DNA from 3 places in the Colwellia sp. SU-HH01172 genome. Region 2 is predicted to be linked to each of the others. Evidence: predicted binding sites of a transcription regulator. Region 2 holds the regulator's gene; each other region holds the start of a gene.
What was found. The regulator sigma-54, encoded in region 2, starts transcription at its own class of promoters, with help from an activator protein. The targets are predictions, from matches to a motif close to GTTGGCACGNNNNTNGNNT.

Region 1: nirB (nitrite reductase large subunit NirB) is a predicted target of sigma-54. The motif match lies at 896-914, and genes of this name have one in related genera.
Region 3: AC27JP_RS01640 (FimV/HubP family polar landmark protein) is a predicted target of sigma-54. The motif match lies at 964-982, and genes of this name have one in related genera.

Annotation. Positions count from the first base shown of each region.
Region 1 covers NZ_BAAJMB010000001.1:214,204-216,480, forward strand. The annotation lists gene nirB (nitrite reductase large subunit NirB) at 1-858, opposite strand, end outside; gene AC27JP_RS00970 (bifunctional protein-serine/threonine kinase/phosphatase) at 1,042-2,277, opposite strand, start outside.
Region 2 covers NZ_BAAJMB010000001.1:1,121,155-1,123,431, forward strand. The annotation lists gene lptB (LPS export ABC transporter ATP-binding protein) at 1-480, shown strand, start outside; gene AC27JP_RS04955 (RNA polymerase factor sigma-54) at 546-2,057, shown strand; gene hpf (ribosome hibernation promoting factor) at 2,095-2,277, shown strand, end outside.
Region 3 covers NZ_BAAJMB010000001.1:364,087-366,363, forward strand. The annotation lists gene AC27JP_RS01640 (FimV/HubP family polar landmark protein) at 1-899, opposite strand, end outside; gene AC27JP_RS01645 (aspartate-semialdehyde dehydrogenase) at 1,176-2,201, opposite strand; gene AC27JP_RS01650 (4-phosphoerythronate dehydrogenase) at 2,216-2,277, opposite strand, start outside.

The DNA of each region.
Region 1 (2,277 bases), 910 kb from region 2:
AATGGCATAGATATTTGCCACTGACGTTTGACATTGATTATCAATAACAATGCCGCCACGTTCACCAACATCAATGTCAAAGTTGCGCGCTAATTGATCATAAGGACGAATACCTGCTGAAAACAAAATCACATCAGTTTCTAATTCACTACCGTCACTAAAACACAATTTATAGCGGCAGTTGTCACCAGCGATAATTTCATTGGTTGCTTTTGAGGTATGCACTTCAACGCCAAGTTCATTAATTTTAGCTTTTAGCAACCGTCCCGCGCCGGCATCAATTTGCACCGCCATTAGCTGTGGCGCAAATTCAACCACATGGGTTTTCAAACCTAACTGTTTTAAAGCATTTGCCGCTTCCAAGCCCAATAAACCACCACCAATAACAACACCAACTTTACTGACTACAGCGCTGGCTTTTATTGCTTCTAAATCATCGATAGTTCGATAAACTAAGCAATGCGCTTGTTCTTTACCGGGGATAGGTGGCACAAAGGGATAAGAGCCAGTAGCTAACACTAACTTGTCATAGTGATATTGCTGTCCTTGCTCGGTTTCAACAACACGCTTAGCTTTGTTGATATTGGTGACTTTAGCATTAACAGCAAAGTTAACTTGCCATGCTTGATAAATTTTATCATTGGTCATGGCTAAGTCTTCGGCAGACTTACCTGAAAAATATTCCGAGAGGTGAACCCGATCGTATGCCAATCTCGATTCAGCTGAGAGTACTGTTATCTCTATATTTTTCTCTTTTGCGCCTAACTCAACCAGTTGTTCAACAAAGTGATGACCAACCATGCCATTGCCAATAACAACAACTTTTGTTTTTTCAACTTCCTGATTATCTCTATTCATGCTCTCATCTTCGCTTCACTCAACTTAAACAGAGAGTTTGCAAAGCAAGTGCCAGTTAATTTTTATCCTATAAATCAATGATTAAAAGTTTCCATCAAGACAAAACGCGAACTAGTGCACTAGCTTGATGATGCAATCGCACCAGTGCTGTGCAGCATGTTTTTTTATTAGTGAGTCGAGATTTTAAAAAGCAAGCGCCATAAGTAGCGCGAAAAATAATATAAACGCTATAGCTTGCCAAAATTGTACCGGATAACGCTTTACCAGCGGCAAGTTTTGATATGCTTGTAAAACATCAATATTGGGCTTGTTTAAATCTGCGAAAAATTCAGAATAGGCTTGATAGCGATCTCTAGGATCCGCTTGCAATGACTTTTTCAAAGCTAAGTCTAACCATAACGGTAAATCACGGCGATATTCTCTAATGCTACGATATTGCCATAATGGATAGTCTTTTACCTTGCTATGACTAGATGCCATAGGCTTATATGGTAGTGCACCCGATAGTAACTCATAGCAGATAACGCCGAGTGAAAATAAATCACTTTGGTGATCAGCATGCATAGTCAACAATGTTTCGGGTGCAATGTAATTTAGTGTTCCCAGCGGTACCGTTTCGGGCAGTGAATTTATGCTTTCATCTTGCGCGGCTATCAGCACAGTACCGTAATCAATAAGGGTAATTTTCCCTGACGAGTTAATCATGATGTTGTCAGGCTTTAAATCTCTATGCACTAAATCTAAGCGTTGAAAGGCACGCAGCGCACTGATGATTTGGCTAACAATATCACGTACTTGTGCAATGCTTGGACTTGGGTTGTCATGCATCCATTCACTTAATGGCTGGCCATCTATAAACTGGCAGACATGATATAAAGATTTTCGATTGCTTTGGGCAGCAATAACACGCATAACATTGCCATGCTTAATGCGCTCTCCTACCCACCCCTCTCTTAGAAAGCCCTGAATATAAATAGCATCATCAATAAAGTTCACCGATGGCACTTTTAATACTAACGGCTGCTCGTGTTCGGCATGTTCAACTAAATATAAATGTGAACGCACACTAGCATGTAATATTTTTTTTACGTGATAGCCATCAAGCTTTTGGCCTACCTGCAATGCAGGCGGAATAACCTGAGATAGCAGCTCTTGCTGAATTTCTGCCAAATTTCGCTTAGGCACACTACGAATATAAACTAGTACGCAGCTGACATTGTCTTGGCTTCCCGCCGCAATAGCTTGTTCGGTAATTTCTGAGCTCGCTTGTTCAAGCATAGCTTTATTGGGTTTAACTGGAAGTGACGCTAAGACTTTTATCAGCTGTGCTTTCGACAAATGCTGATGCACACCATCACTGGTCAGGATAAAAATATCGCCAGCATTAATGGCCAACAGATATTGGTCAACTTTTAAATG
Region 2 (2,277 bases):
TTACCACAAGAAGCGTCAATATTTCGCAAGTTATCAGTTTATGACAATATCATGGCTATTTTGCAAACTCGTAAGTCATTATCTGATGTTGAAAAAGAAGAAAAGCTTGAGCATTTATTGGAAGAATTCAATATCGGCCATATTAAAGATAACTTAGGCATGAGCTTATCTGGTGGTGAACGTCGGCGCGTTGAAATTGCCCGGGCATTAGCCGCCGATCCAAAATTTATCTTACTTGACGAACCTTTTGCCGGTGTTGATCCAATTTCAGTAGGTGATATAAAAAAAATTATCCTACACTTAAAAGAACGTGGCATTGGCATTTTAATTACCGATCACAATGTCCGTGAAACGCTCGATGTTTGTGAACACGCATATATTGTTAGTCACGGCGAACTTATTGCAGAAGGTGATGCGGATCAAATTCTCGCAAACCAGCATGTAAGAGATGTATACCTTGGCGAACAATTCACGCTATAGTTATTGGCATACGTTAAAAGCAAAATAATATTGCACTAAATAGTAACAGGGAAAAGAAAAACTAAATGCGTCCTACTCTGCAGCTCCGTATCGGACAACAGTTAACTATGACTCCCCAATTGCAGCAAGCAATTAAGCTGTTGCAATTGTCGACCTTGGATTTACAACAAGAAATTCAAGAAGCACTTGAAAGTAATCCGTTACTTGAAATGGATGAAAACCAAACGACTTCATCGGAAAGTACGCCTGATAATTTAGAAGAAGCATTTTCGGCCAACGCCAGTGACAACAACAGTGAAGTAGCATCTCTAGATGGCAGTGAAGATTCAGCGCCAACAATCGATGAAATTAGCTCTGCCGAAGGCTTAGCAAAAACCGATATCCCCGAAGAATTGAATAATGACACCACCTGGGATGATAATTTCAGCGCTGGTACTAGCAGTGGCAGTGTTGGTCCTGCTTCTGAAGATTATACCTATCAAGGTGAAACCAAAGATTCAATTCAAGATCACCTAATTTGGCAAATGGAACTGACGCCTTTTACCGAAACCGATAAAACCATTGCCATTGCCATTATTGAAGCGATTGACGAAGCGGGTTATTTAACTGTTTCGGCTGAAGAAATTTTAGAAAGTGTCGGCATTGAAGACCTTGAACTTGATGAAGTCGAGGTGGTGCTAAAACGAATTAACGTCTTTGACCCTATAGGGGTTGCCGCCCGCTCAATTCCAGAGTGTTTGTTGATCCAATTGAATCAATTTTCAAGCGATACCCCTTGGTTAGCAGAAAGTAAACTCGCAGTTAGTGAGTATATTGACTTATTGGGTAATCGCGATTACCGGCAATTAATGCGTAAGTTGCGTTTAAAAGAAGAGCAATTACGCGAAGTGATACGTCTTATTCAAACCTTAGACCCTCGCCCTGGCGATAGCGTTGTTAAGAGTGAAGAACAATACGTAATTCCTGATGTTTCAGTGGAAAAGAAAAACGGCCGTTGGACAGTAGAATTAAATCCTGACACTGCACCTAAGCTGTCGGTCAATCAGCAATATGCCGCCATGTCACGTTCTATGAAGTCGTCGACGGATTCACAATTTATTCGTTCTAATCTGCAAGAAGCGAAATGGTTTATTAAGAGCTTGGAAAGTCGTAACGACACCTTATTAAAAGTATCCAACTGTATTGTGCAACGCCAACAAGGTTTCTTTGAACATGGCCCAGAAGCCATGCGCCCTATGGTATTAAACGATATTGCTGAAGCCGTTGATATGCATGAATCAACCATTTCTCGCGTTACCACGCAAAAATATATGCACACGCCTAGAGGCATATTTGAATTAAAATATTTCTTCTCAAGCCATGTTAGTACCGAAAATGGCGGCGAGTGCTCATCAACTGCTATTCGCGAGTTAATTAAAAAATTAGTCTCGGCAGAAATTCCCGCCAAACCACTCAGTGACAGTAAAATGGCAGATATTTTAGCGGAACAAGGCATTAAAGTAGCAAGGCGTACCATTGCAAAATATCGAGAGTCGCTCTCGATACCACCATCGAATCAACGTAAAAGCCTATTATAGGTTTGGTTTATTAACCCGCAAAAGAGGATTGACGCATATGCAAATTAATCTTACCGGACACCATGTCGATGTTACCGATTCATTACGTGATTATGTCAATGGAAAATTTGAAAAACTAGAACGACATTTTGATCACATCAACAATGTTCATGTAGTTTTAACCGTAGAAAAACTTAATCAAATAGCGGAATCAACCGTGCACTTAAGTGGCAGTGAAGTT
Region 3 (2,277 bases), 760 kb from region 2:
GTATCTTTAATCGGAGTTTCTTTGCTCGATTTACGTCTTAAAATAGCAGCTAGCAAGGTTAATACTAAAATTGCCGGTAATGTCGCCATCAGCACAATAAACCAAGTGCTTGACATAAAACCGCTTTCTTCTAACTCGGCTTTTTGCTTTTCTAACAAAAGTGCTTGTTCTCTAGCTTCCGCTTTTGCCAATAGCTCTTGTTGCAGCGCGATCATATCGTCCATCTGCATTTTTATTTCTTTGCCTTTCGCCACTTCATTTTGCATTACGCCCAGTTGGTCGTTAAAGCTAGAAAGGCGTTGGCGTAGCGCTTCATTCTCTTTTAATAAACTTTGTAAGCCATCTATAGAGTCTAAAACATCATTTTGAATAGTGGTCAATCTTTCTTGCTGAGTGGTGTCAATGGCTTTTAACTGAACATTGATCTCTGATTTAGCCGCTTCTAAATCTTTTTTCTTCACCGACATTTCTTCTGGTGGCTGAGCTTTTTTAGCCACAACTTTAACCACTTTTTTCTGCCAAGCTTTATCATCACTACGCGACTTTTGCTGAGCATTAGCCGTATCAATGGCCCGCATCACCTCAATAGGTGGGATCTTTAGATACTGACCATTGATCATATGGTTCAAGTTATTGTCTTTAAATGCCTCTGGGTTACTTTCATATAACGCTTGCATTACTTGATAAACTGACAATCGAGGATCTGGACGAACTTTAAGGGCTATATTCCACAAAGTATCTTTTGCAATAATGGGGCCGTAGCGGTCATAGGGAAAGGCGTCTGTTGCTTTAGGGCCGCGAATTCTGATACCGCCTTCCTCAGCGGAAATAGGCAAGCTAAAACAGCTAATGCTAATAATAAGTGCCTGCCATAGGCACAGACGTAACAATCTTTGCATCAAGATTTCCTATTTATAATAATGTTTCGCCAATAGATTGGCGGCTCCAAGTCAGGAGATTTTAAAGCAAAGATTATTCCAATTATGAATAAATGCTTTTAGAACTTAGAGTTAATGTCCGTTGTGTAATTTATTTTCGATAATAAATCATCGTATGCTTGATATATTATCGTTAATTTAACTAAAGATATATATCACGCCAAATATAAAAAAACCCGTCGCTTACTATAACGACGGGTTTTCAATTTTCTTTAGTAAATCGGTAACTTAACTAACTTAGTACTCAGAAAGATGTTCTTTAATTAATAATTCAGCAATTTGAATGCTGTTTGTTGCAGCACCTTTACGGACATTGTCAGCAACGATCCACATATTAATGCCACTATTGTGGCTTATATCTTCACGAATACGGCCAACGAAAGTTTCGTCTTTACCGCTGGCATCACCAATTTGTGTCGGGAAGTCTTCATCGTTATGGCAAACAACTAATCCTGGCGCTTGGCTTAACAACTCTTTCACTTCTTCTGCCGAAATAGGAGAATTAGTTTCGATATGCAGTGATTCACCATGGCCAAAAAATACCGGAACACGCACAGCTGTCGGGTTAACAAGTACGTTTTCATCACCCAATATTTTCTTAGTTTCCCACACCATTTTCATTTCTTCTTTGGTGTAACCATTTTCAAGAAATACATCAATTTGCGGAATAACATTAAATGCTATTTGGCGAGGGAAGTTTTTAGACTCCACAGGTTTACCACATAACAGGTCAGCAGTTTGTTTTGCTAACTCATCCATGGCAGCTTTACCACCACCAGAAACAGACTGATAAGTGCTCACATTAACGCGTGAAATACCGACTGCATCATAAATTGGCTTTAACGCCATCATCATTTGAATGGTAGAACAGTTCGGGTTAGCGATAATATTACGGTTACGATATTCAGCAAGTGCATGAGGATTAACTTCTGGCACCACTAATGGAATATCGGCTTCGTAACGAAACTCTGAGGTGTTATCAATAACAATACAGCCTGCATCACCGGCAATAGGCGCATATTTTGCTGATATTGCGCCGCCTGCAGAAAAGAAACCTATTTGAGCAAGGCTCCAATCAAAATTATCAGCGTCTAATACTTCAACATTTTCACCATTGAATTCAATAAACTCGCCGGCAGAACGAGCACTAGCTAGCGGATAGAGCTTATTAATAGGAAAATCGCGTTGTTCAAGTATTTCAATAATGGTTTTGCCAACTAATCCTGTTGCACCCAGTACGCAAATATCAAATTTCTGTGCCATGTTCCTCTCTCTTTTTATGCAAGTTTTTTACTGAAGCCAAGCTGATGTGGCGCATCTGTGCTTAACGCGTTATTCA